3 regions of the Corallincola spongiicola genome follow, and region 2 is predicted to be linked to each of the others. Evidence: predicted binding sites of a transcription regulator. Region 2 holds the regulator's gene; each other region holds the start of a gene.
The links. The regulator ArgR, encoded in region 2, controls arginine synthesis, uptake and breakdown. The targets are predictions, from matches to a motif close to ANTGAATANNTATTCANT.
Positions count from the first base shown of each region.

Region 1: argC (N-acetyl-gamma-glutamyl-phosphate reductase) is a predicted target of ArgR. The motif match lies at 3,147-3,164, and genes of this name have one in related genera.
Region 3: EXY25_RS06415 (aspartate aminotransferase family protein) is a predicted target of ArgR. The motif match lies at 3,563-3,580, and genes of this name have one in related genera.

Region 1 covers NZ_SHLY01000002.1:126,530-136,484, reverse strand. Annotated here, with positions in the region: gene EXY25_RS06275 (argininosuccinate synthase) at 1-119, opposite strand, end outside; gene EXY25_RS06270 (ornithine carbamoyltransferase) at 134-1,048, opposite strand; gene argB (acetylglutamate kinase) at 1,179-1,961, opposite strand; gene argC (N-acetyl-gamma-glutamyl-phosphate reductase) at 1,958-2,998, opposite strand; gene ppc (phosphoenolpyruvate carboxylase) at 3,455-6,085, shown strand; gene EXY25_RS06250 (PilZ domain-containing protein) at 6,157-6,810, opposite strand; gene EXY25_RS06245 (hypothetical protein) at 7,306-8,238, shown strand; gene metF (methylenetetrahydrofolate reductase) at 8,325-9,215, opposite strand; gene metJ (met regulon transcriptional regulator MetJ) at 9,462-9,785, opposite strand.
Region 2 covers NZ_SHLY01000004.1:149,056-159,010, forward strand. Annotated here, with positions in the region: gene ispB (octaprenyl diphosphate synthase) at 36-1,007, shown strand; gene mdh (malate dehydrogenase) at 1,074-2,003, opposite strand; gene argR (transcriptional regulator ArgR) at 2,272-2,739, shown strand; gene mnmL (tRNA modification radical SAM protein MnmL/YtqA) at 2,749-3,693, opposite strand; gene ggt (gamma-glutamyltransferase) at 3,771-5,462, opposite strand; gene EXY25_RS12840 (GNAT family N-acetyltransferase) at 5,576-6,085, opposite strand; gene EXY25_RS12845 (BCCT family transporter) at 6,174-8,150, opposite strand; gene EXY25_RS12850 (ammonium transporter) at 8,371-9,636, opposite strand; gene glnK (P-II family nitrogen regulator) at 9,679-9,955, opposite strand, start outside.
Region 3 covers NZ_SHLY01000002.1:161,551-171,505, reverse strand. Annotated here, with positions in the region: gene astD (succinylglutamate-semialdehyde dehydrogenase) at 1-1,148, opposite strand, end outside; gene astA (arginine N-succinyltransferase) at 1,167-2,186, opposite strand; gene EXY25_RS06415 (aspartate aminotransferase family protein) at 2,215-3,429, opposite strand; gene EXY25_RS06410 (HDOD domain-containing protein) at 3,640-4,827, opposite strand; gene EXY25_RS06405 (anthranilate synthase component II) at 4,957-5,559, opposite strand; gene trpS (tryptophan--tRNA ligase) at 5,707-6,711, opposite strand; gene EXY25_RS06395 (phosphoglycolate phosphatase) at 6,745-7,446, opposite strand; gene rpe (ribulose-phosphate 3-epimerase) at 7,447-8,115, opposite strand; gene EXY25_RS06385 (TorF family putative porin) at 8,405-9,115, shown strand; gene EXY25_RS06380 (hypothetical protein) at 9,273-9,596, shown strand; gene EXY25_RS06375 (DUF2970 domain-containing protein) at 9,634-9,807, shown strand; gene EXY25_RS06370 (Dam family site-specific DNA-(adenine-N6)-methyltransferase) at 9,810-9,955, opposite strand, start outside.

The sequences.
Region 1 (9,955 bases), on a different contig from region 2:
GCAGCGAATGCGACCACTTCACAGCCATCATAGTTTTCTTTCAGCCAAGGAATAATGGCTGAGGTATCGAGACCACCGGAATAGGCCAGTACGACTTTTTTAACTTGTTGCTTACTCATGTTTGCCATCACCCTTACTTTAATAATTCCAGCATTACTGAATTTTGTGCCCACATGCGGTTCTCCGCCTGCGGTAATATTAATGATTGTTCGCCATCCAACACCTCAGAGGTCACTTCGTACTCGCGATGTGCCGGTTGGCAATGCATAAAGAATTTCGCGCCAGTATTCGCCATCAACTCAGCATTGATCTGATATGAAGAGAACACGGCTTTAATCTGATCCAATGGCGTGCTGTCACCCATCGACACCCAAGTATCGGCATAAATGGCGTCAACACCGTTGAGCGCACTCAACTCACTGGAGATAGTCAGCTTACCGCCAGTACGCGCATTAATCGCCTGACAATCAACCACAACCTGACCATCCACGTTATAACCTGGAGGACAGACCACCACCATTTCAGCGCCGATCTGCGCCGCCAACAACATCAGTGAATGGGTCACATTATTGCCATCACCGACATAGGCCAGTTTCACTTTTGACGGATCGCCAAGCTTTTCCTGTAACGCGAGAAAATCGGCCAATGCCTGACAAGGGTGATAGAGATCGCTCAGTGCATTGATCACCGGAATAGAACCACCCGTCGCAAGCTGCTCCAACGTACTCTGCTTAAACACACGCGCGACGATGCCATCAGCCCAGCAGGAGATATTCGCGCCGAAGTCTTTTACTGTTTCCCGTGCGCCTAGCTCACCATTTTGCTGATCCAGATAGACCGCGTGGCCACCCATTTTATTTAAACCGATGTCGAAGCTCACCCGCGTCCGCAGCGATGGCTTCTCAAATAACATCACCACACTTTTGCCACGCAGGGCATTGGCGTAATCCTGAGGAGCAGCCTTAATTTTTGCGGCTTGATCCAGCAAATGAAGGATCTGCTCTTTATCGAGATCCTTCAGTGTTAACAGGTGATTTAATGGTTTCATCTAACACTCCATCATGTCTGCGGCTTCTCGCCTCTTCTTGCAGACATCTGTTTCGTTCTTTCTCGTATGCCATCAAGATGGTATACGCATTAATTCTTTTGCTGTGTTTTGCTGCTTAACGCGATGCAGCCTAGCCCAGCACCTTAGTGCCTACCGGCTTACCAGCCAACAGGTCGGTCAATTTTTCTGGCTCACGCCAGCTGGCCACAGCAATACTGCGACCGAGCGTTCGTGCGGCTTGCAGTGCAGCTTGCACCTTAACAGCCATACCATCGGTGATCACACCCTCAGCAACCAGTTGATCGGCTTTTTGCTGATCAATTTCTGGGATCAACTGACGCTCACCATCGAGAATGCCTTCGACATCGGATAACAGCACCAGTTCCGCTTGCAGTAATTGACACAACGCCAGCGCAGCCTGATCGGCGTTAACATTCAACAACTGACCTTCGCGAGATACGGCGATAGAACTAATAATGGGTGTATAGCCATTATCGACCAACAACTTCAACAAGGCCGGATCACCCGCTGAGCCATCTTCGCTGCACTGCCCGACACACCCTAATGCAGGATCGAGTACGCTGGCTTCGACAGTGAACGCATCGCCGATACAAACACCCACCGCTTTCATGCCCGCATTCAGGCCATAAGCTAATAACTGTTTATTGCTGGTGCCCGCTAAAGCGCCGGTGATCACAGCCATCTGCTCCGGTGGCGTGATCCGCAGGCCATCTTTCTTTTCACTGACCATGCCCATGGCAGCCAACTGCTGTTCAACGATACAGCCGCCACCGTGAATGATCATCACTGGCCGCAAACGCTGAACGTCCGCCAAGGCTGCAAACAGTGCTTGCAATGCCTGAGCATTTTCCAGCAAGGCACCGCCAACTTTAATCAGTACCGGAGCACTCATAGCGCAGCCTTCTTACTTATCGGATAATTGGTTAAACCAAAACGAATATTGGCGCACTGGATCGCTTGTGACGCGGCGCCTTTTAGTAGATTGTCGATAGCCGAACCAATCACGATATGACCGCTTTCCAAATCTGCTTTCCAGCCGATATCGCAATAGGGCGTATTGGCCACACCACCGATGCTTGGCCAATGACCTGGCGACAGCTGATTATACAAACGCACCGCTGGCTTACCGGCATAGGCGTGGTCATAGGCTTGGTCAATTGCTGCTGCCGTCACCCCATCCGCCAGTTGAGCGGTGATAGTAGCCACGATACCGCGAGGGAAGTTGCCAAGATGTGGCGTAAAGATAACTGAATTTCCCAAATGCAGAGCGATCTCAGGCTGATGCCGATGATTAAGGACGCCGTATGGGTTGTAGCTGACTTCACAGAAACTATTCACCATGCTGGCTTTACGCCCAGCACCAGATACACCGCTAACAGCGTTAATCACCGGCGTAGTCTCTGCTTTAAGTAAGCCTGCTTCCTGCAAAGGTTTTAACGCCAACAGGCTAGCAGTAGGGTAACAGCCCGGCACAGCAACCAATTGAGCGTGACTGATCTCAGCCGCATTCCATTCTGCTAAGCCATAAACGGCCTGCTCAAGCCATTCGGGGGAGTCATGGGTAAAGCCATAAAACTGGTCATAAGGCGCGGCCGTATCAAAACGGAAACCACCAGACAGATCCATGACCGTGACGCCAGTTTCCAGCAAGCCGGGCGCCAGAGCCACTGAGACCTTATGATCCGTGGCGAGAAAAACCAGATCCACGCCTTCAGCGGCTTTGGCTACATCGGCTGTGGCCAAGGGTGTCAAAGGCAGGTTTAGCTGGCCGAGATAGCGTCGATGAAGAGTTCCTAATTCGGTGTCGGCATCAGCACTACGCTCTGATACATAGATAGCCTTAAGCGTCATCTGTGGATGCTGCTCAACCAAATTTGCTAATTCGGCGCCGGTATAACCACTGGCACCGATAATGGAACATTTCACCATCTGTTTTTGCCCCTCCGCAAGGAACCCTAACTATAGTTGTTCTAACCTTACTCACTCTTCGATTGCTTATCGTATTCGCCTTTCCAGTCATTGGAACTGCCATACTGGCTGATAAAGAATGAGCCTTATGTTGGCAAAGCTAAATCAAAATGACTTCTTATGCAAGATATCTGCATTTTTATTGGGTTTATTCATTTTTCGCAGCAGCCATTGAACTGGAATGTAAACTTTACGTATATATAACGAAAAACAGGCACCATCGCGCGACTATTAACCATTCGCTAAGTTGCATAATTATTAAAATCGGGAGTTAACATATGCACTAGTGCACATTGCACGCAGTTTCCTTTATTATTTGAACCTCTAAAGTTTGTTTTGTGGCAAAAAGCTATCCAGCTTTGCGCGATAGCCTTGCCGGTTTTTTGCTAGCACACATGCACATAAGGTATTACCAGTATGGATAAATACGCGGCGCTAAGAAGCAATGTCAGCTTCCTCGGCACCCTACTGGGTCGAGCGATCCAGCATGACATGGGTGACGCCTTTCTCGAAAAAATTGAGTCGATTCGACAATTGTCTAAAGGTGCCCAGTCTGGTTCGGAGCAAGACAGAGCAGCCCTTATTGATATTCTGAACTCTCTTGGCGATGAAGAGCTGCTGCCCGTTGCCAAAGCGTTCCAACAGTTTCTTGCCCAAGCCAATATGGCAGAGCAGTTTCACACCATCTCTCGTGATGGGCGGCAACAAGTAGACAAGCCAGATCCATTCGGCGAACTGTTTGACCGTTTGCACGCACAAGAGGTGTCTGCAGATGAGATCATTGATGCGCTGACCACGCTCAATATTGAATTGGTATTAACCGCGCATCCAACTGAAGTGAATCGTCGAACCCAGATCAACAAGTATGTGCAAGCGGCGCACTGCTTGGGGGATTTGGAAAGTCCACTGAACACAGAGCGGGAAAAAGGCTTGGTTGAAAACCGCCTGGAGCAGTTGATCACCCAGGTGTGGCACACCAACGAGATCCGCGACCAACGCCCGACCCCTGTAGACGAAGCCAAGTGGGGCTTCGCCGTTATCGAACACTCACTTTGGGAAGCGGTACCGAGCTTTCTGCGTGATCTCAACGCGGAACTGGATAGTCGCTTTGGCCGAAAGCTTCCGGTCGATGGCGTGGCGCCCATTCGCTTTGCCAGTTGGATGGGCGGCGACCGTGACGGTAACCCGTTTGTTACGGCCAAGGTGACCCGCGAAGTGCTGTTGCTGGCGCGCTGGAAAGTGGCCGATCTCTATATTCGCGATTTAGGGCCACTGATTGGCGAGTTGTCGATGAGCCAATGCGACGACGCCCTTGCTGACTACAGTAACGGTGCCAAAGAACCCTACCGCCATGTACTTAAGCGTTTGCGAGATCACCTGCGCGCCACCCGCGAAGGGATCGAAGCGGTATTGGATGGTCGCTCTGTAGGGGTATGCCCTCTGATCCGTGATGTCAAAGATATCCGTGAGCCCCTGCAACTCTGCTACGAATCATTGCATAACTGTGGCATGGGCGTAGTCGCTGATGGCGCCCTATTAGATACCCTGCGCCGTGTCGCCTGTTTCGGTATTAATCTGGTAAAACTGGATGTTCGTCAAGATGCTGCGCGCCATGCCGATGCGATTGGCGAGATCACCCGTTATTTAGGGTTGGGTGATTACAGCAGCTGGCGTGAAGAGGATAAACAAGCCTTCCTGTTGCAGGAGCTGGCCAGTAAACGGCCATTACTTCCGAAGCAGTGGCAACCCAGCGCAGATACGCAAGAAGTATTAGACACCTGCGAAGTGATCGCTGAACAGCACCCGGATGCCCTCGGCACCTATGTGATCTCGATGGCATCAGATCCTTCCGATGTGTTAGCTGTACAACTGTTACTAAAAGAGTCTGGTGTCAGCTTTAACATGGGCGTCGCGCCACTGTTTGAAACTCTGGATGACCTCAATGGTGGTGCAGACTGTATCAAGCGCTTACTGGAGATTGACTGGTATCGCGGCTATATCAAAGGCCATCAGGAAGTGATGATTGGCTACTCTGATTCCGCTAAAGATGCCGGCATGATGGCCGCGGCATGGGCACAGTACAGTGCGCAGGAAGATCTGGTACAGGTCTGTAAAGAAGCTGACGTCGCTTTGATGCTGTTTCACGGCCGCGGCGGCACTATTGGACGTGGGGGCGGCCCGGCACACAATGCGATCCTGTCTCAACCTCCAGGTTCGTTAGATGGCGGTATTCGCGTCACTGAACAGGGCGAAATGATCCGGGTGAAATTTGGTTTACCAGAAGTCGCTCAGCACTCACTGGCGTTATATGGCAGTGCCGTGCTCGAAGGTAAACTGCTACCACCTCCGGTACCGGAGCAAAGCTGGCGCCAGCTAATGGATCAGCTGTCTGCAACCTCCTGTGAAGCCTATCGTGCAGTGGTGCGCGGCGAGCCTCAATTCGTCGAATACTTCCGCGCTGCAACACCGGAAGTTGAGCTGGGCAAACTGCCATTGGGTTCACGCCCACCGAAGCGTAAACCCACTGGCGGAATTGAAAGCTTGCGTGCTATCCCATGGATCTTCGCTTGGGCTCAGAACCGGTTAGTGTTGCCGGCCTGGTTAGGCTCACCTGCGGGTCTAAAAGAGGTGATAGCCAATGGCCAACAACCTCTGCTCGAAGAGATGTTCGAACAGTGGCCATTCTTCCGCACCCGCCTCAACATGCTTGAGATGGTGTTCATGAAAGCTGAACCTGAAGTTTCCAAGTATTACGAGCAGGTATTGGTGCCGCAAGAGCTGCACGCACTGGGTGACAAGCTTCGCGCTCAGCTACAGGAAGGGATCGACATTGTATTGTCGCTGACACACGATAACGATCTGATGGAACGGGAAACATGGCAGCAACAGTCTATTAAGCTACGTAACCCTTACATGGACCCATTGCATATGTTGCAAGCAGAGCTGCTGCGACGTTCTCGCGCATCAGACGAGGTTTGCAATGCTGTGGATCAGGCATTGATGGTGACCATGACCGGGATCTCTGCGGGTATGCGTAATACCGGTTAATCCCAAAGTAGCAAAAAACGAAAAAGCCACCTAATCCAGGTGGCTTTTCTGTCTCTAGGCCTACTCAAAATCTAGGCAGACTCTGCCATCTCCGATGACTTCGGCGTGACGTCGGGCATTTCCCACTCAGGGTGCTGCTGTTTATGTTGCTCGAACAAAAAGCGCCCCAATGCTTGCTCTAAATCGGGTTCATCAAATAACAGGTTGTAAGCCACCGTTTGCTGGTCAATACGCCTAACTTTTGCGCCAGAAAGAGGCAGTAGCGAACCACACTCGGGCAATTCCAGCTGCAACTCCAGCTTCTCTGGTGCGGGGCCTTCATGTTCAGGCAGTGTCACAGAGAAGCCGCTGAGAGAAATATCATGCACCTTCAGTTCAGCTTCTTTGCCGCATGCTTCCAACAAACGCAGCGGTAACTGGGGCTGCATCCGCCATTGCCGCATAGTGGGGCCGGTTTCGAAGATCTGTGGCGCCTGTAACTCCATGGTTAAACGGTTAAACTCGTCCTGAAACAACTGTAACGGAAAGATAAGACGGCGGTTTTTGAACTGCGCCACCATCTGCATACTGGCAGCCTGTCCGAGACGGCCAAGCATTTCACTGTGCTCTTGATCACCATCCAACGTAAACGACGGCTGAACCTGATTTCCTTCAGGCAAGCGACTGAACATCACTTCATTGAGAAAACTCAACTCTTCAGATTCTAAAATTGACGACTCACTCATTTGCGACATCCTTGGGCTGCAAACGTGGGATTTCTGCTGAAAAAACAGTCACTATTCGTGCCAATTATGCACAGTTCACATTTTTTTAACAAGTGTGTGTTAGTGCAAACTGTTATCAAATTTCAACCGGCATAGCTTGTCAGCTGTTCATGAGTAGCCAACGCAAGCGGACTGCTTGTTCGAGTCACGGCTACAGATCACTATCAAGGAGTATCGAACAGCAACGAAAGTCACCACTATTCCTAATACTCTCATTGCCGACGAACCAAAATAAAAGCAAGAGAGCTGCTTTGTGATGATCTAAACAACTAACGACGATTCAGCGGTACTACGCGGAACCAAACCCACTCACCAATGCCGCCACCTAGAAAAAATAAATTAATTAAAACAGCCTATTGAGATCTAAAACGGTGATTTTAACTAACGAAGCATTAGTTGATCACCTATCATTAAATAACGCGGGGGAATACGCGATTTAAGACAACAGGACAGCGAATGGCGTTAACATCAGGGTCCAATAAGCAACAGCCTCAACCAGTTATTGATCGAATAAAATCAACCAAACTCGGCCCATTTGTATTAAAGATTTCCCATCACTTCAGCGACGGCTCGGTTTACCACTGGACATCTCGGGCTCACCGTAAAGGTAGTGGCCATGGTGCAGTCAACCAAACAAGTCCCACTCTTAGTCAGCAGCTATTGGTTTTTCGGCCGACATTTTTAAGCTGGTGTATGGCGATGCTATTCATGATCGGTGCCGTTTGTTTTGCCGCCCCCTGTATCAACGAGGTCTGGCCTGGGCTAATCAATCACTGGTTAGAAGATGTCGACACCATCAATATGGTGTTTTTTGTTGGCTCTATCTTCTTCACCAGTGCCGCTTACCTACAGCTTCTCGAGGTGGTCAATGCTGATCGACGGGCAGAATTAGAAGCAGGTGTTACGCCCACTAACCCCTTCACGTGGTTCAGCTGGCAACCTAATCAGATTGGCTGGTTAAGTGCATTTATCCAGCTTGCCGGTACCTTGTTCTTCAATCTGAATACCTTTGATGTGATGTTAAGTGACCTGAACTGGTTGCAACAAGATTTACTGATCTGGACTCCCGACATCATCGGTTGCCTCTGTTTCCTGGCGGCCAGCGGTCTTGCGGTAATTGAAGAGTGCCACAGCTTTTGGGCATGGAAGCCACGCTCTATTTCATGGTGGGTCGTCATGGTTAACATGCTCGGCTCTATCGCCTTTATGGTCGCAGGCGTATTCACGCTGATCTTACCCAGTAGCCAGGAGGTTCTCGACTTGTATCAAATCAACCTTTGGACCTTAGTCGGCGCAGTCTGCTTTTTTGTTGGCGCTTATCTGACCCTACCAGAAATGACGCAGTGGAAACGTCCAGCCATGTTAGTTCGGCAACAGGCTCATAACTGACTCTAGATAGTTGGAACAAGCCTAACGTGAGAAGAAAAAGAGCCGGCCTATGGCCAGCTCTTTTTTTGCTTAAATAATCTGTTGGATTAGTTACTCGGACGTACGCCCAATGAATGGCAGATGGCGTAACTCAGATCAGCACGATTCAGGGTATAGAAGTGAAAGTCTTTCACGCCCTCTTTCGCCAGCACCTTGACCATATCCATAGCGATCGATGCGCCGAGCAGGTTACGCGTCATGGCGTCATCATCAAGGCCGTCATACATTTTATGCAGCCACTGCGGTAGATGAACGCTGGTCATGCCTGCGAAGCGTTTAAGTTGGTTAAAGTTTGATACCGGCAATATACCTGGCACGATCTCAACATCGATACCCGCGGTGACACACCGGTCACGAAAACGCAGATAGCTTTCCACATCAAAGAAAAACTGGGTGATGGCACGGTTGGCACCGGCATCCACTTTGCGTTTTAGGTTAATCAGATCCGCTTGCGCACTTTTCGCTTCTGGGTGCACTTCTGGGTAGGCCGCTACCGAAATATCAAAATCCGCTTCCGATTTCAGCAAAGCCACCAGATCTGCCGCATACATATCTGGGCGCTCATTGCTGCCTTCCGGCAAATCACCACGTAGTGCGACAATCTCCCGAATACCATTTTGCCAGTAATCACGGGCGATCTGGCGTAACTCATCTCGGCTGGCATCAATACAAGTTAAGTGAGGGGCAGCGGTCAAGCCGGTATCTTTCTTAATCCGCTTAACGATGTCGTGGGTACGATCCCGTTCACCGCTGCAGGCACCATAAGTCACTGAGACAAATTTAGGCTTTAGAGGGGCTAAACGCTCAATCGAGTTCCACAGCGTCTGCTCCATCTTTTCATTACTTGGCGGGAAGAACTCAAAAGAAACATTGATCTTGCCAAGCTCCGACAAGCTTTGGTTCAACAGACCTATCTGCTGTGCGTGACTTAATGCCATTTCACTTAACTCCCTGGCCTTGCCAGTGCTGAATGCAATGTGACTCACAGGGTCACATTTAGATGTTTAGACGTCTATACGGCCTAAATTTGAGGTGATCGGCATTTAATGTCAAGTCATTTTTGTGCCAAAACACCGAGCGCAACAGCACTCAGTTTGCCCGTGCCTTACCCGTTAGGTGACCAAAAGGCGATAAAAAAGGAGGCAACGGCCTCCTTATTACGCAATCCAAATGACGGTGAGCGACTAATCTTCGGTGTGCAGATCCGGGATCGGTAAGCCTAACTCTTCCATCTGCTTGCGTACCTCTTCAGGCAAGTCATCTGGACTGTCTTTTCGTAGGTCGTCATCAGCGGGCAGCGGTTGCCCTGTGTAGGCATGCAGAAACGCTTCACAAAGCAGCTCACTATTAGTGGCATGGCGTAAATTATTAACCTGACGACGCGTACGTTCGTCGGTCAGGATCTTAAGCACCTTAAGCGGAATAGAAACAGTGATTTTTTTAACCTGCTCATTCTTCTTACCATGCTCTGCATAAGGGCTGATATATTCGCCGTTCCACTCTGCCATGTCAGCGCTGCCTACCTTCGTTTGCTGCAAATAACCCTGCTGATTGTACCGAGTCAGACGAGTCAGTCAAATATAGCAATCCAAATGGCGGGATGTTTAGACGTCCAGATATCTTGACGTCTGAAAGTTCATCCCTTATCGTTGCCTCATGCCCGCCTCTGCCTGCATAT
Region 2 (9,955 bases):
CCGCCAATAAAAATAACAACCCTCTCAGGAGCGACATGAATCTCGAGCAAATTCGGTTACTTGCCGAAGACGATATGCAGCAAGTAAACCATGCAATTATGGAGCAGCTCAGCTCTGACGTGGCGTTGATCAATCAACTTGGCTTTTACATCGTCAATAGTGGCGGCAAGCGGCTACGTCCTTTGCTAACCACCCTTGCCGCACGCGCGGTTGGCTATGATGGCACACAACACCAAACCCTCGCTGCAATCATAGAGTTCATCCATACTGCCACCCTGCTCCACGATGATGTGGTTGACGAATCAACCATGCGCCGTGGCCGCAAGACCGCTAACGCCATGTTCGGCGATCAGGCGAGTGTGCTAGTCGGTGACTTTCTCTATACCCGGGCATTCCAAATGATGGTGACGCTGGACTCAATGCGCGTTATGCAGGTTCTCGCGGATGCCACCAATGTGATCGCAGAAGGTGAAGTGATGCAGTTGATGAACTGCAACGATCCCGATACCGATGAAGCGCGCTACATGGAAGTGATCTACTGCAAAACCGCTAAATTATTTGAAGCCGCGACTCACTTGGCGGCAGAGCTGGCTGGCGAATCTGAGAGCAATAAGCAGGCAATGGCGGACTATGGCCGTTATTTAGGCACTGCGTTCCAACTGATTGATGATCTCCTCGATTACACCGCTGACGCCGATGCCCTAGGTAAAAATCTAGGAGATGACCTAGCAGAAGGTAAACCGACCCTGCCGCTGATCCGCGCCATGCAAGTCGGTACTGAAGCACAACAGAAGATCATTCGTCATGCCATCGAACATGGTGCCGAAGTAGAGCAATTACCGAATATCGTCGCAGCCATTGAATCAACCGATGCCTTTGCTTATACCCGTCTACGAGCCGACGAGGAAGCGATGAAAGCGGTAAAGGCACTGGATTGCCTCGCCGATAGCGAATACAAAAGCGCACTGATCGCGCTGGCACGTATTGCAGTGCAACGGGATCACTAATCTGCTCAACAAACAAGTATTAAAAAAGGCGCCTTCAGGCGCCTTTTTTACTTATTGTCGTCTGGCTTAGCCAGCAAACTCAATGCCTTTCTGGATATCACCTTGCAGCGTATCCATCATGCCTTCCAGCGCCGCTTGTTCAAACGGGCTAACGTCACCATATGGCAATACAGTTTCAATGCCTTCGGCACCCAGTTTAACTGGCTGGGCAAAGAACTTGGTATGTTCACCAGGGCCTTCAACATAAGCACATTCAATCACAGGCTCACCCTGCATCGCTTTCACCAGCGACAGGCAGAAGCGTGCTGCTGCTTGTCCCATAGACAAGGTAGCAGAGCCACCACCAGCTTTGGCTTCAACGACTTCAGTACCAGCGTTCTGAATTCGATCAGTCAAGGCGGCAATCTCTTCGTCTGAGAAATCCAAGCCCAACTGCGACAACAGAGGCAGAATGGTGACACCGCTGTGACCGCCAATAACATTGATGTTCACTTCTTCCGGGTTTAACCCTTTGGCTTCAGCAATAAAAGCTTCGGCGCGAATAACATCCAGCGTTGTTACACCAAACAGTTTCTTCGGATCGTAAACACCAGCTTTCTTTAGTACTTCGGCAGCAATAGCAACCGTAGTATTCACTGGGTTAGTGATAATACCGATGCAAGCCTTAGGGCACTGCTCGGCAATCGCTTCAACCAGGTTCTTAACGATACCGGCATTGAAGTTAAACAGATCGGCGCGATCCATGCCCGGCTTGCGCGGCACACCGGCAGGGATCATCACAATATCTGCACCTTTCAGAGCATCATTGAGGCCATCCTGACCGTAACCTTCAATCGCTACCTGTGTTGGGATATGGCTGAGATCTTTAGCAACACCTGGCGTTACTGGTGCAATATCAAACAACGCTAATTCAGAGCCTGCAGGTAATTGAGTTTTTAATAACAGCGACAGTGCTTGGCCGATTCCACCAGCAGCACCTAATACAGCGACTTTCATGTGGGGTTCCCTTCTTGTGGAGAATCTTAGGAGACATAGCTTTCCAACCCAGTACAGGGCTGCAAAAACATTAATCCAAGGAGGGGATAAATACAATCAATGTCACACAACTCAGATCACGGATTGAACCCGTAACAGATAGTGCGCGACAAGCGTAAACCATTAGTGCCAAAATAATTGCCCAGCTGTGATACGGGCAGCTTGCAGGATATTGCAATTTTATGCAGAATGACTGCATAACTTTTTCAGAAGATAACCTTTCGACGACATGAATTACGGTAAGCAGGAAGACTTGGTCCGCTCGTTCAAGAACCTGTTGAAGGAAGAGTGTTTCGGCTCCCAAGGGGAGATAGTTAAAGCGCTGCAAACGCAAGGCTTTATCAATATCAACCAGTCGAAAGTTTCCCGCATGTTAAGCAAGTTTGGCGCAGTAAGAACACGCAATGCCAAACAAGAGATGGTGTACTGCCTACCTATCGAACTCGGCGTCCCAACCACTTCTAGTCAGCTTAAAAACCTGGTTTTAGATATCGACAACAACGAAGTCGCTATCGTTATCCGTACCAGTCCTGGGGCTGCTCAGCTGATTGCCCGACTATTAGACTCATTAGGCAAAGCGGAAGGGATACTCGGCACCATCGCCGGCGATGACACTATTTTCATTACGCCAACCAACGTGAAAGAGATAAGCAAAACGGTCAGCGCCGTCAAATCTCTGTTCGCTTTTTCCAGCTAACTCAGTGCATTAAATCGACTCAGGCAAGGCAGCACGAAAAGGCGCTGCCGTTGCGCTTCCCTGCCCCCCTTCCGCTGCCAATATTGCTTGAATAGCTTGCGGCCCTAGCCAACGATCCTCACACCAATCAGGTGCCAGTAACGTGGGCGGACGGGCGTGAGCCGACACCCGATGGAAGACCACCTGCGCAGGGGTCGCCTGGATCATCTTCGCTGCTGTTTCTGCATAGCTTTCTAAACTAATAGTTGCCAAGCGGTCAGCACGCCACGCTTTCGCCATCACGCTCCCCTCAACAATGTGCAATGGATGCAGCTTTAGACCATCCACTCCTACCATCAGCACTTTATCCAAGGTCTGCAAAGCATCTTGCTGATCTTCACCTGGCAAACCGACAATAAGATGAGTGCATACTTTTAGTCCATAATGTTTGGCTCGTGCGACAGCATCTTGGTAGGCAGCAAAATCGTGGCCACGATTAATTCGCTTCAGGGTTTGATCATTCGCCGTTTGCAACCCCAGCTCCAGCCAGATCTCTTGACCCTGAGCCTGATACTCCGCCAACATCCCGAGCACACCATCGGGCACACAATCAGGACGGGTACCGACACACAATCCAACAATATCTTTCGCCGCCAGCGCCTGATCATACAGCTTTTGCAGTTGAACCTGCTCACCATAGGTACTGGTGTACGCCTGAAAATACGCCAAATAAGCATCCGCTTTACGCTTTAATTCTTGCTCGCGCAGCTGCAACTGTTGAGAGATAGGTGCTGCACGAGCTGTTTCATCGACAAAAGAAGCTACATTACAGAAAGTACAGCCCCCTCGGCCAAGGGTGCCATCGCGATTGGGGCAGCTAAAATCACCGTGCAGTGACAGCTTGCGGATCTTGCGACCAAACTGCTGCTTCAGATAGTAACCAAAGCTGTGAAAAAGTTGAGGAGTATGCTGCATAGCGGCGCCATTGTAGGCGCCGCCAAGGAAGTTGTACTGTTTAGGATCAAACCTACAGGCTAAATCATCAACCGAGATCAGTAGCCTGCTGCCTGCCCATCCTTGCGACTTTCGGAAGCACCGTAGTAAACGCCGGTTGCAAGATCGCGCATGATCGCCTGATAGCCACCGTAAGGACCTGACTCCTCTTTTAAGGTATGCCCCATCTGCAGCAGTGTACGGCGAGTACCAGCAGAAAAACCGTTCTCCAAACTAACATGCCCGCCATCTGTCATCTGTTCGCCTGTGGGCTGACTGGAGCCGGTATGCAAAATACGTGGCGCATCCCCCGCCTCCTGTAGATTCATACCAAAATCGATCATATTGACCAGGATCTGCGCATGCATCTGTGGCTGAGTTGCGCCGCCCATCACACCATAACTGAGCCAAGGCTTGCCCTCTTTGGTCACAAAGGCAGGAATAATAGTATGAAACGGGCGTTTGCCAGGCGCGTAACTATTAAAATGCCCTTCCTGCAGACTAAACAACTGACCGCGATCTTGCAGTACAAAGCCGAGCTCAGGCGGTGTCATCCCCGAGCCCATGCCGCGGTAGTTACTTTGGATCAACGACACCATGTTGCCATCTTTGTCTGCGGTGGTCAGGTAGATAGTATCACCGTGGTACAGCGCTGGGTTGCCAGCATCCAAGCGCTGACTGGCGCGTCGCGGATTAATCAGTTTTGCTCGTTCATTGGCATAAGATTTAGCGATCAGACCGGCCACGGGGATCTGATTAAACGCGGGATCGGCGTAATACTTGGCGCGATCTTCAAATGCGAGCTTCTTTGCTTCAACAAACAGATGCACATACTCCGGATTATCCAACCCCATGGCGGCTATATCGTATGGCTCCAAAATATTGAGAATCTGCAGTGCCGCTATCCCTTGGCCATTCGGGGGTAACTCCCACACATCGTAACCTCGATAATTAGTGGAGACAGGCTTAATCCACTCAGAGGTATGGGAGGCGAGATCTTCATAACTCAGAAAACCACCATGTTGTTTCATAAAAGCGGCAATACTGACTGCAATATCCCCTTTATAAAAAGCATCGCGTCCACCTTGGGCAACTTGGCGATAAGTACTTGCCAGCGCGGGGTTTTTAAACAGTTCCCCCTTGGCTGGCATTTTACCATTCGGCATAAAAACTTGAGCAAAGCCGGGATACTCAGACAAACGTGGCGCACTGCGTTGCATGTAGTAAGCCACCAACTCACTCACAGGAAATCCCTGTTCTGCATAATCAATCGCGGGTTGCAGCAGCTTGGTCATCGGCAACTTGCCAAACTTGCCGTGTAATTCAAACCAACCATCCACCGCCCCCGGTACGGATACAGGTAACGGCCCATAAGGTGGTAAATAGTCGAGCCCCAAGGAGTGCAGGTGTGCCAAAGTAAGTGACTTAGGCGAGCGCCCAGATGCGTTTAGACCATATAACTGCTGCGTTTTTGCATCCCAGACAATAGCGAACAGATCGCCGCCAATACCGCTACCCGTCGGCTCAACCAGACCAAGCATCGCATTGGCGGCAATGGCAGCATCAACCGCACTGCCCCCCTTTTTAAGTATGTCCAACGCCACCTGAGTAGCCAATGGTTGACTGGTTGCCGCCATACCATGTTGCGCGATCACTTCAGAGCGACTGGCGAAGTGTGCACCGGTGATACGGTCGTAAGCTATCGTAGGAAAAGCAGTTAATAGGATCAGAGACAGTAGCCAGCAGCGCATCGAAACGACTCCATAAGCGATTGATTAACCGCCAGTATCACTTAGCAGGAAGTCAGGTGCAAATCACCTAGGTAAGCTAGCAATCGATGCATATAACCAGCTACCTATCGATGTTAAGGCTTAACGACAACGGCTGCACGTAGCCTAGCCATGCTATACACGTCAGCATAGACACCATTTTTAAATGCCGAACTAACGTGCTCTCCTTCGATAACAAAGCCAAACTTTCGGTATAAAGCGATTGCTGCTTTGTTATCAGTAAACACTTCTAATTCAACACGTTCGATATTGAGCCAGTTATCACACATATGCAGCGCGCTTTCCAACAACCGCGTCGCAACGCCTTGACCTAAGACTGAGGCACACACCGCCATACCAAAACCAGCGACATGCTTACGCCGAGGCCGCGTTGATACCATCAAACCAAGTTGACCGATCACCTTGCCGTTAGTGATCGCCACCAAGTTATGGTAATCCGCAGAAGCGTTATCGAAACGTGATTGCCACAGCGCCTCTGAGGGATAAGGAAGCTGCAGTGTGCCCGAGTATGCATGGGGTTGAGCATAGATCTCTTTGATCCCTGCAACATCAGACTTTTCAGCACTTCTAATCGTGACTTCCATAGAGCCTCATAAAAAAACAGCCATACGCCACCTTAGATAGTAGACATAAAAAAGGCCGCAAAAAGCGGCCTTCAAGGTGCTCATGAGATCAGCGCACCTGATGCAAAAAGTGCATATGTTTTTCATACTGATCAATCATGTCGCTGATCACCTGCTCTTTACTCCACCCCATGATGTCGTAGTCCTGCCCACCTTCCAACAGAAAAACCTCGGCACGGAAGTACTTACGCGCTTCATCATCATCTTCTTCGACCAAGAAACTGGGCTGCAGATACGCTTTAGGCCGCACCCGATAAAGAAAATCCTGTTCATCGCCATGGAACACCTCAAAGCGAGCACTCAGACTGTCTTCATCAACCGCAAATCGCGTATCCACACTATGCTTTTCCAGTTCAGTGGCTACCGACTCCATCGCTGGGATCACCACATCAGCAATAAACTGACCGACATTTTTTCGCCGCGGCAACAGCACTAAATTCTTCAACCTGCGCTCCCAACCTAACAGGCTGCTGTCGACCCGTGGTGGATGGATCACTTGCTCTAAACTGACCCGCTTCGTCGCATCAATACGCAACGCCTTCAACAAGCCATAAGCAGAGATCAAAAGCACAATACAAAATGGTAAGGCACTGGCAATCGTCGCCGTTTGCAAAGCACCGAGTCCGCCAGCTAGCAGCAAGGCGATCGCCACTACCCCCTCCATCGAAGCCCAAAACACCCGCTGCCAAACAGGGGTTTTGTCCGTACCGCCTGACGCCAACATATCAACCACCATGGAACCAGAATCAGAGGAGGTAACAAAGAACACCACCACCATGATGATAGCGATCACTGATAAGAACGATGACATAGGAAATGCTTCAAGAAACTTGAACAACGCCAATGACACATCCTGATTGACCACGGCTGCCAGCTCATCACCGGTGCCTTGCAACATCATATCGATGGAGGTATTCCCGAACACCGTCATCCATAAAAAGGTAAAACCGGTCGGTACAAAAAGTACGCCAATCACAAATTCACGGATGGTGCGACCACGGGAGATCCGGGCGATAAACATCCCCACAAATGGCGACCAGGAGAGCCACCAGCCCCAATACAACAGTGTCCATCCGCCCAGCCAATCGGTGGGTTGATAGGCAAATAGATTGAAGGTCTTATTGACGATATCAGAGAGGTAACCACCGGTATTTTGTAGAAACATCTGTAGTAGCAGCACCGTCGGCCCCAACAGCAACACCAACCCAACTAAAGCAACAGCCAATAGCAGGTTAATCTCCGACAAAATGCGGATCCCTTTATCCAGTCCGGTCGCCACTGAGATCGCCGCCAACCCAGAAATAACGACGATAAGCACCACTTGTACCGTTTCGTTCACTGGCAGATCAAACAGGTAGTTCAAACCAGAATTAACCTGCAACACGCCATAACCTAAAGACGTTGCCACACCAAACACAGTACCGAGAATGGCAAATACATCCACGGCATGACCGATCGGGCCATAAATTCTATCGCCAATCAGCGGATACAAAGCGGAGCGCAAGGTAAGCGGCAAACCATGACGATAACCAAAATACGCGAGGATCAACGCTACCATGGCGTAGATCCCCCAAGCGTGAAGCCCCCAATGGAAAAAGGTCAGCTTCATCGCTTCCCGTGCAGCTTCCACGGTACCAGGGTCACCCGTAGGGGGGGACAAGTAATGCATTACCGGTTCGGCAACGCCAAAAAACATCAAACCGATACCCATACCGGCAGAAAAAAGCATGGCAAACCAAGAGCCATTGCTGAAATCCGGTGCCGAGTGATCCGGCCCCAACTTGATATCGCCGAGCCGACTTATCCCTAGATACGCAACCGTCATGAGGATGATCGCCACCGCCGCAACATAAAACCAACTGACATTGGTCACAATGGACGCTTGCATGTCAGTGGAGAGTTTGTTGAATTTTTCCGGCATCAACACAGCACTAACCACGATAAGAAAAACCAATAGGGTTGCGCTATAAAAAACAGGGGGGTTGATCTTGGCTTTTAGTTTAAAGGGACTCGAAGAGTCAGACATCATGCCCTCTTAGTATGCGACGGTTAAGTGAATGAAGAATGCATAAGATAGTCTAATTAGCTTAGCAGCTTATATCGGGCATGTTGCGATACTGCCACTAAATAACGCTATAAAATCCACACCTTAGGCCATGCAGGAAAAATCAACAGATGGCACTGAACGAAAAAAACCCGGCCAATTGGCCGGGTTAAATAAGGGACTAGCTATATTTGTTAGCAGGTTACTTCTTGATAGTACCGAACTCTGGGTATGCTTCCATACCACACTCAGCCATATCAACACCTTCAAACTCTTCTTCTTCGGTAACACGTACACCGATGACTGCCTTAATCACACCCCAAACAATCAAGCTACATACGAATACCCAAGTGAAGATAGTCAGGGCACCAATCAACTGGCCAGAGAAAGTCACATCGCCGTTAGTGATTGGAACGATAATCAGACCGAAGAAACCAACTACACCGTGTACAGAGATAGCACCTACTGGATCATCAATCTTCAAGCGGTCAAGCGTGATGATTGAAGCAACCACAATCAGACCAGCAATCGCACCGAAGATAGACGCTTCCAGCGCAGTCGGAGTAGATGGCTCAGCAGTGATAGCAACCAGGCCAGCCAAAGCACCATTCAAACACATGGTCAAATCAGCTTTCTTAAACCAGATACGTGCCAGAACCAGTGCAGAGATAGCACCTGCAGCCGCAGCTGCGTTAGTGTTCAGGAATACCATGGCAACAGAGTGTGAGCTAGCAACATCACCAAGCTTAAGGACAGAACCGCCGTTGAAGCCGAACCAACCCATCCACAGGATGAACGTACCTAAGGTTGCCAAAGGCAGGTTTGCGCCAGGGATAGCGTTGATTTCACCGTTAGCACCGTACTTACCTTTACGAGCACCCAGCAGCAATACACCAGCCAAAGCAGCAGCAGCACCGGCCATATGAACGATACCTGAACCAGCGAAGTCAGAGAAACCAAGGTCACCTAGGTTGTACAGGCCAAATACGTCAGCACCGTTCCAAGTCCAAGCACCTTCCATTGGGTAGATGAAACCAGTCATCACGACACAGAAAGCCAGGAAAGACCACAGCTTCATGCGCTCAGCAACCGCACCAGAGACAATCGACATTGCCGTAGCTACGAATACCACCTGGAAGAAGAAGTCTGAAGCACCAGAGTACACGGAATCACCGTCAAAACCGGCTTCTGCAGATTCAGCTAATACACCTGCTACATCAACAGTTTCGATACCAGACAGGAAGATCCCGCCATCGTACATGATGCTGTAACCAACAATGAGATACATCACACAAGAGATCGCAAACAGTGCGACGTTCTTGGTCAAAATTTCGGTAGTGTTCTTAGAACGTACCAAGCCAGCCTCTAACATTGAGAAGCCCGCTGCCATCCACATTACCAGGGCACCACACACTAAGAAGTAGAAGGTGTCCATTGCATACTGCAACTGAAAAATTTGGTCTTGCATTATTAACTCCCCCGAGTCATTTAATTCAGTGTCTGCCGGACGTTATAGCGCGTCAGCATCTGCTTCGCCGGTACGAATACGTACGGCATGTTGCAACTCATAAACAAAAATTTTGCCATCACCGATCTTACCGGTGTAAGCAGCTTTGCTGATGGCTTCAACCAGACGCTCTACCTGCTCGTCGCTGGTGGCGATCTCTAACTTAACTTTCGGCAGAAAATCCACCTGATACTCGGCACCCCGATAAAGTTCGGTGTGACCTTTTTGGCGACCAAAGCCTTTTACTTCAGTCACGGTCAAACCTTCTACACCGATCTCC
Region 3 (9,955 bases), on a different contig from region 2:
AACGGACCAAAATATTCATCATCCGGCAATCGCTCGATCTGACTCACTTCAATGAGTCCCGGGGTAATAAAGCCGTTCGCACTATCGCCACGTTGCATCGTCACGAGTGGCTTACCACCCATGGCAATCAGTTCTTCCTGTGCTTGCATCAAAGCATCAGCCGCCGCAGGCGAAATAACTGGCCCCATGAAGGGTTGCGGCTCATCCTCCGGCCCGCCGACACGGATCAACTCGACCGCCTTGATAAGACGCGCCAATATCTGATCCCCTTCACCGCCTTTTGGCAGGAATAGACGACGAGCACAGGTACAGCGCTGGCCGCTTGAGATATAGGCTGAATGGACAATATCATGCACCGCGGCTTGCGGGTCGCTGACATCTTTCACCAACAACGGGTTGTTACCCCCCATCTCTAGCGCCAAGATCTTTTCTGGTTGCCCACCAAATTGCTGATGCAACAGCTTGCCTGTATGGGAACTTCCGGTAAAAAACAAACCATCAATACCGCGATGGCCAGCCAGGTGCTTACCGGTTTCAGCAGCCCCTTGCACCATATTGATCACACCGGCAGGAAGACCAGCGGCATGCCATAAGTTAACCATTTCCTGGCCAACCATAGGTGTCTGTTCACTGGGCTTAAAGACAATACAGTTGCCAGCCAGCAAGGCCGGAATAATATGCCCATTAGGGAGGTGCCCGGGGAAGTTGTAAGGCCCAAAGACGGCCACTACTCCATGGGGCTTGTGGCGAATAACTGCGCGGCCTACTGGCATCGCTTTCTCGACAGTGCCGCTGCGCTCTTCATAGGCTTTGACAGAGATCTCGATCTTCGCCAGCATCGCTGCGACTTCGGTACGCGTCTCCCACAACGGCTTGCCGGTCTCTCTGGAGATCACCAAGGCTAATGATTCTTTCGCGCCAGCAACTTGCTCGCCAAATTGACGAATAATGGTCAATCGGTCCTCGAAGCTGCGTTGCGCCCACTCAAACGAAACAGCACGGGCGCTACTAATAGCCACATCAATCTGCGCAGAGTCTGCCATATTTCCCTGCCAAACCACTTCACCCGTCGCCGGATTGATAGAGCTAAACAGCTCACCACTGCCCGCTAACCATTTGCCATCGATGTACTGTACTTTCTCTGTCATTATTATATTCCTCGTGGCTTACTTCACGGCCAGTACACGCAGAGGATCCCCCTGCTTTACACATAAAACATCTGCAACCTCAGGCGATATCACTATGGCGCCGGTTTCATCATCGAGCACGGCCTCAACCAAGGTACAGCGATACTGAGCTAACTGGGTATTCGCGATCATATACAGCGAACCTTTGTCGACCTCTGCGAGCAACGCATGCCGACGCTGGGAGCTACGCACACTGCGGATCTGGCTTAGTTCAGCCTCAACCGTTGGCCCAGCGTCGAAGATATCGACATAACCTTTACACCTAAACCCCTCTGTTTTCAGTAGCTGCAAGGCTGGTTGTGTTTTCTCATGAACACGACCAATCACCTCTTGCGCCGCTTTACTCAGCAAGTTGACGTAAATAGGGTACTTCGGCATCAATTCGGCAATAAATACTTTTTGGCCAATACCCGTGAGGTAATCGGCGGTTGGAAAATCCATGGAGAAAAAATGCTGTTCTAACCATTGCCAGAAAGGTGAGCGGCCATGTTCGTCGGACACTCCACGCATCTCTGCGATCACAGGGGCACCAAACAGCTCTGGATGCTCGGCCATCAGTAACATACGGCTACGAGACAGCAAACGACCTGCCAAGCCTTTACGGTGGCTCTCACGCAGGAATAGCGTACAAAGCTCGGCCGCCCCCGTGTAGTCATTACACAGAGTCAGCGTTTCCACCATATTATGGATCTTCAATTCGCGGGAAGAGTGCACCACTTGCCCAACATGGTAGTGATAAAAGGCATCGGTCAAGCCAACACACGCCTCAATGCCACATGTGCCAACCACATCGCCGGATTCGGTGTCTTCCATCACCATCAAGTAACTTTCCGCTCCCGGTTTATGAGCTCGACGGGAGAAAGAACGAACAGCTCGAGTGATCTTGGAGCGCAGCAACTCTTCATTGACAGGCAAGGAGGTAAAACCGATCCCCGATTCGCAGGCGATTTGATAAAGCGACGCATAGTCCGATTCTCTAATAGGACGGATCACTAACATAGCTATACCTCCCTCTATATCCCGGCTATCAAGCAGTCACGATCTTAGCAACGGCGCGCTCAAATCGAGCCAATCCCTCTTTTACATCGGCTTCGGGAATAATCAATGACGGGGTAAAACGCAGCACATTCGGTCCAGCCACCAACATCATGGTGCCCTCTTCGACAGCCGCCATTAAGAAGTCTCGCGCACGGCCAGCGTACTTTTCGTTTAATGCCGCGCCAACCAACAGCCCTTGACCACGAATTTCAGCAAATACCTGATGTTTTTCATTAATTTGCTTCAGAGCATCACGGAACCACTGTTCTCTCTGCTTAACACCCGCCAGTACTTCAGGCGTATTCACCAACGAAAGAACCGCCTCACCCACGGCACAAGCCATCGGATTACCACCATAGGTACTACCGTGAGTCCCGACTTTCAGGGAAGGCGCTAATTTATCCGTGGTGAGCATGGCTGCAATAGGGAAGCCGCCACCCAATGCTTTCGCCGTAGTCAGCACATCAGGTGTCACTCCCAGCCCCATATAAGCGTATAGCTCGCCAGTACGACCAACCCCTGTTTGCACCTCATCAAACACCAAAAGTGCATTAAATTTGTCACATAGCGCTCTAACGCCCTTCGCAAACTCAGGATCAGCAGAAATAATTCCACCTTCCCCTTGCAGCGGCTCCATCATCACGGCGCAGGTACGATCAGAAAACAATGCCTCCAGCGCTGCCAAATCGTTATAGGGGGAATGCTCAATCGCACCAGGCTTAGGGCCGAAGCCATCAGAGTAAGTGGTTTGCCCACCGACTGTGACAGTGAAAAAAGTTCGGCCGTGGAAACCCTGTTTGAAAGAGATAATTTGGTCTTTTTCTTCACCAAAGTTCTCAACGGCATAGCGCCGCACCAACTTCAGCGCTGCTTCATTCGCCTCTGCACCTGAGTTGGCAAAAAACACCTTGTCTGCAAAGGTTGCTTCCGTGAGTTGCTTAGCGAGTCGCAGTGCTGGCTCGTTAGTAAACACATTGCTCAAGTGCCAAAGCTTGTCTGCTTGCGCCTTCACCGCGTCAACCATGGCAGGGTGACAATGACCCAGACAGTTCACAGCGATGCCACCCGCGAAGTCGATATATTCCCGTCCCTCTTGATCCCATACCCGTGAACCTGCTCCCTTAACTGGGATCATCTTCGCAGGTGCATAGGTGGGCACCATTACTTCATCAAAAAGGGCTCGAGAAACGTTCGACTCTGACATATTTTGGCTCCTATGGCCGGGAATTTGTGAAGGCACATTGGCTATTCATTGCTCAATATCAATGCAGCCGAGCCTACTCTAATGTAACCGCATTATTACCAATGCGAACAACTAAGGGAAATTTTGATTAAACAACGACTAAATATGCAAAATAAGCACTAAACACCCAATTTAAATGCATAGTTATTGCATAACAAACTCAACTTATGGCTATGCACGCGCTTTTTTAAGATTTTGCCGTGTTAATTCCTGTAGATCGTCACCTGAAAAACCGTACTGTGCCATTAACTTTACAGCCTCATCGAGCTGTATCCGACGCTGTTCATTCAAGCATAGATACTGGCTATAACAGCTAGCAAACTTCACGATTCGAGCGTATGGCGAGGTGAGTTTCCACGGCAACGAACTATGCAGCTCTCGGCTGACTGTAACACATGTTTTACATTCAGGAGAAATCTGCGGCAATAGCGCTTTCGTGATCACTTTCTGGTAACGGGAGAATTGCCTTTTGAGCATGGTAGCAGGAAGATCTAGCTCGCTAAGCAATTGATGGATCTCAGGTTTAGCTGTCAACCTTGCCTGTTGCATGTGATGCTCACACAGTGCCAGAAAGATCTGCTTAATCAACCTCAATAGCGTCAGCGAGCCGTAACTGTTGACCCAACTTAAACGACCCGCGAGATAGGGATCTAACTCCTGCTTCTCTGCCAAATAATGCGCGGCATTCGCACTGACCAGCGCATGTTGCCAAAGCCGCCGAGCAGAGTTTGCGAAAGGTCGATTATCATCCGGCAACATCTGTTCACATAAATGTCGCGCTAACAGCTGCTTCAAGCGTTCTTGACCAAAACTCGCCAGCGCATGGGGCAGGTCAACTATTGGCGTCGTAATTGCGTGGCTTTGCTTGAATAACGGCGAATTAACCGTGGCGAGCAATTCTCGTGTCAGCCAGGACAGCTGCCGTAGCTGCTGCTCCAGGTGGGATGCTGGCGCATCAAGCGCCAACATGGCTAATGACTCAGTGAGCTTGGGATTGATCGGCAGTTGCTGAAGCACAACCGGCCAATCACCAGTGAGTAATTCTGTCAATTTCGCTTCAGTTTGGGCGGTGATCCGTTGCACTAAGGTTGCCCTCAGCATCTCTTTCTGTGCCAGTCGCTGCGCATGCTGTTGTCGACGCTGCTGATCAATAGCCAGTCCCTGCAGCTTGACCTGCTGTTCATCACTAGACTCAATGAGCTCAGAGGGGGTATGGAAAGGTATGCCACAAAGATAATCCAAGTGACGCTGCTCGAGGATATGAGCGGATCCATTCAGATCCAACTCGGTCTCATGGTCGCTGGTTTGTGATGATTGAGAATGAAAACGCCCCCGCGACGGCGTTGTTGCTGATGCCATTTAGATACTCAAGGGATCAATAATCGTCTCTCACATTCTAACGGCTTTCCTTATGAACACCCGCCTAACAATGAGTAAATGTGATGCCAGCGAAATACACCAGCACCAAAAGCAAGCGCAGTAGCTAATTCAAATCGAGGAGCAGGATGGCGCGTAACGCGTTAAGAAGTTATCCAGCAGTTCATGCCCTTGCTCACTGAGAATGGATTCAGGATGAAATTGCACACCTTCCACAGCAATATCTCTATGCCTAACTGCCATCACCTCATCCATCTTGCCATTGCTGTCGCAAGTCCAGGCGGTCACTTCAAGGCAGCAGGGAAGGCTCGCAGCGTCCAGCACCAACGAATGATAGCGAGTCACTGTGAGTGGGTTCGATAATCCACAAAAGATCCCTTCGCCACGATGGCTAATGGCACTGGTCTTGCCATGCATCATCTGCCTGGCAAGAGTGACTGTCGCACCAAAAACTTGCCCCAACGCTTGATGACCTAAGCAGACACCCAAGATAGGCAGCTTACCGGCAAAGTACTCGATAGCCGGCAGCGAGATACCAGCGTCATCAGGAGTGCAGGGACCCGGGCTGATCACCAGGTACTCTGGTGCTAGCGCCTCGATCTCAGCCAGCGTTATTTCGTCGTTACGAACCACCTCGACCTGCTGGCCGAGCACCATAAAATACTGCACCAGGTTATAGGTAAACGAATCATAGTTATCGATCATTAACAGCATCTATCTCTACCTACTCTATAACCGCCTATAGACTCAACTCTCAGTATAAATCTTAAGGCAAAACCGACGTGCGCCATACGCCAAGCAATCGTCTGAAAAGAAAAGGGCTGCCTTCAATGACAGCCCTTCTATTGCGGTAACAATACTTTAAGGACGAGCGACTAAACCGACGCGCTCATACACCGTTTTTAAGGTCTCAGAAGCGATCGCTGATGCCTTCTCTGCACCTACCGCCATTATCTGCGTCAATGCCGTTTCATCTTCACGCAGCTCTTTATAACGTTGTTGGATAGGCGTCAACATCGAGACCACAGCATCGGCAACGTCTTTCTTCAAGTGACCATACATTTTATCTTCGTATTGCGGCACCAAACTTTCCACGGATTCGCCTGTCGCGCAGCTCAGCAATGTCAGCAGATTGGATACACCTGCTTTCTCTTGCTGATCGAAATAGATCCGCGCCTGCTCATCAGAATCGGTCATCGCCCGTTTAATCTTCTTCTCGATCTTCTTTGGTTCCTCTAACATCAAGACAAAATTATTCGGGTTATCATCCGATTTTGACATCTTCTTCTCTGGCTCCTGCAGGCTCATGATCCGAGCCCCCACTTCAGGGATAAAGGGGTCCGGTACTACAAAAGTATCACCATGAAGATTGTTAAAACGGGTCGCGATATCGCGAGTCAGCTCTAGATGCTGTTTTTGGTCATTGCCCACAGGTACTTTATTGGCTTGATACAGTAATACATCTGCCGCCATCAATACCGGATAACCAAACAAGCCAACATTGATATTGTTGACATTTTTCTGCGACTTATCTTTAAACTGAGTCATTCGATTCAGTTCACCCATCTGCGTATAACAGTTCAATATCCAAGCTAACTGAGCATGCTCTGGCACATGTGACTGGACAAACACGCTGCTCTGTTGTGGATCTAAACCACAAGCGAGATACAACGCCATGCCATCAAAGGTACGCTCGCGCAGCAACGCTGGCTCTTGGCGGACCGTGATCGCATGCAGATCCACCAGCATGAATAAGCACTCATGGTCCTGCTGTAACGTAATCCAGTTACGTATGGCGCCAAAATAGTTACCAATGGTAAGACCGCCGGAAGGCTGCGCGCCGCTAAGGACGATGGGTTTAGACATGTGAATGTTCCTGCAAATGCTTTGAAAAATTAGTTACACGGATTCAGGCACAGATAATAACAGCGCCGGAAGCTCCGCTAGTTGATTAAGTACCCGATCCGGGTTGCAAAGAGCGATATCTTCCCCGTAGTTGTAGCCATAGGTCAAGCCAATACTCGGGCTCAAGGCTGCTTTTGCGGCTTGAATATCATTCCTAGAATCTCCCACCATCAGTAACTCAGTAGCGGAGATATCAAAATGTTCGGCACAATATAGCAACTGATCGGGACTCGGTTTTTTCTGTGGCAGCGTGTCACCACAGACCACCAAGTCAATCAAACCTGACAAACCGAACTGTTGGACTAACGGTAAGGTAAACTCGGTCGCTTTATTAGTAACAATGGCCAGTTTCATGCCTGCCGCTTTCAACGCCATCAACACGGCTTCTACATCAGGATATAGCGAGCTAAAGCGGTGTAGTGCATTGGCATAAAACAGCTTAAACAAGCCCAACGCCTGCTCAACAAGTTCTGGCTCCAAGCGAGTATCAACTTTGAAACTACGGCTGAGCGCACGCTGCACAAGGACTTCGATACCATTCCCGATCCAACCCGTTACCTGTCCTAGTGACACCGGTTCACGGCCAAGTTCAATCAGCATCTGGTTAACCGCGTAGTGCAGGTCTGGCGCGCTGTGCAGAAGCGTACCATCGAGATCAAATGCAATGGCACGGATCTGACGAAAGGACGACGGCATTTAAACGGTGGCCAACTTTTGACGGAATTGGCCTACCACCTCGTTATAGTCACCTTGGCCAAAAATGGCTGAACCCGCAATAAACATATCTGCGCCAGCTTTGGCGATCTCGACAATATTATCCTGTTTCACGCCACCATCGACAGCTAAACGAATATTCAGGCCACGCTGCTCTATCTGCTGTTTCACCGCTTCGATCTTAGCCAGCGTTGCAGGGATAAACGCCTGCCCACCAAACCCAGGGTTAACTGACATCAATAAGATAAAGTCCAAACGATCCCATACGTAGTCCAACACCTGCAGTGGCGTTGCCGGATTCAACACCAACCCGGCCTTACAACCCTTGTCTCGGATAAGTTGCAACGAACGATCGACATGCTGGCTCGCCTCCGGATGAAAGCTGATCATACTCGCGCCCGCATCGGCAAACTGTTCGATCAGCTCATCTACCGGTGACACCATCAAATGCACATCGATTGGCGCAGTCACGCCATAGTTTCGCAATGCCTGGCAAATCATCGGGCCGAAAGTGAGATTCGGCACGTAATGATTATCCATCACATCAAAATGCACAACGTCCGCCCCCGCCTCAAGCACATGGGTGACCTCTTCACCTAAACGGGCCAAATCTGCAGATAAGATAGAGGGAGCAAGTAGATAAGGTTGCATGAGTGGTTTCTCGCCGAGCTATTAAGAGAGACGCAGTGTACTAAAAAGTAGGCAGTTTTTCAGCTCCAGTTTTCGCGAAGGATGCACTCAATTAAAGCGACGCACCAAAACAATGCGCCGATAAATGTTTTGTAAAACTAATGCACCATGATGTTACAAAAATTGATATCCCTTCCCGCGGCGCCAAGGCCAAAAATCATATTAACCATTACTTTTCATGGCGTTAAAAAAACTGGCACGATGATCGCTTTAACCACAGCGATAATTCCAAACCCAGGAAAATACTAAAATGAAAAAAGCACTTTCTTTAGCTATCAGCTCAGTTTTGGGTGTTGCAGCACTCGCTTCTACTAACGCATACGCCATCGAAGGCTTGTCAGCCAACGCTAGCGTAACTAGCAACTACTTATGGCGTGGTGTGACCCAAACTGATGACGGCGCAGCCGTACAGGGTGGCATCGACTATGAACATTCTTCAGGTATCTATGTAGGTACATGGGCATCAAACGTAGATTTTGGTGGTGATGAAGTATCCGGACTCGACGCATCTTACGAAGCAGACTTCTACTTCGGCTACGCTGGAGCAGTTGGTGACTTCGGTTATGACGTAGGTTACATCTACTATGCATATCCAGACGACAGCGCTGAAATCGACTTAGGCGAGGTATATGGTTCTGTTAGCTATTCTTACTTCACCGTAGGTGCAGCAACACTGGTTAACTCTGGCGATGACGCATTCAGCGATGGCCAGGATGATGACTGGGTTTACGTCTATGCTGACGCCGCTTTTGAAATTTCAGAAGGCTTAGAGCTTGGCCTACACGTAGGTAACTTCAGCGGTGATTCTGCAGAAGATTGGTTTGGCGACAGCTATACCGATTACAGCGTAAGCTTGTCTAAAGGCGGCTTCGGTCTGTTGGTTTCTAAAACTGACATCGACGGCGGCAACTTAGACGATGTTAAAGTTGCTGTTTCTTACGCTGTTGACTTCGATCTGTAAGAACAACTGCCGTAACATAAACGCCGCCATCGGGCGGCGTTATTCCTTGCCACAGCATACACCGCTCAAAATTTAACCTTTATTTAACACTCCAAGCATAGTTTCCCTTTATTAGCAGTGGTATATTTGTCTGTATCTCTGTCAGGGAGGCAGTGAAATGATTCGTTCGAAGATCTTTTTATCAAGTGCAGCAACCGTAGTTTTAAGCTCTATTGTTGCTTTCCATCAGTGGCCCACTAGTGCAAGCCTGGGTGACGCATGTTCCTGCGAAGCAGAGAGCATTACTTTTGACGCCAGCCTTCCGGTCAGCCACCCTGCAAACCGCTGCTCATTGCAAAACAAAGCATCAAATGAAAGCTGGTGGGCATGGTTAGCTGGCGATAGCCGTTCGGCAGAATATCACTTCATAGATCTGCTTGAACTCCTATCCCGTTCGAATACTACTGATAAGCCTATCTCGCCGAAAGAACCCCAGAGCTAGGGCTGAATTGCAACTCCCGACGATATCAGTTCACCCGTTGCGAGTCATAAGAGCGGTGGTATCGGCTTTCTTTGGCGTGCAGAGTGAAGCGGCGAGAAAACAAGATTTTCAGTACCACAATCCGGTGCCATTTATCATTGCTGGCATCGTTATGGCATCAATGCTGGTGCTAACGCTGATAGCTGTCGTTAGCTGGGTACTAGATAAATAAGCCTATTCCGCGACTAACCGCCCCTCGTAAAAAGCAAGCAACTCACTTACCTTTTGCCGCCCTGACCCATTACGACTGATAGTACGCTTAACACGGACTATATCGAGATTAGCAGGAGCATAAAGTGCTCGCGTCTCGGTTACCTCAT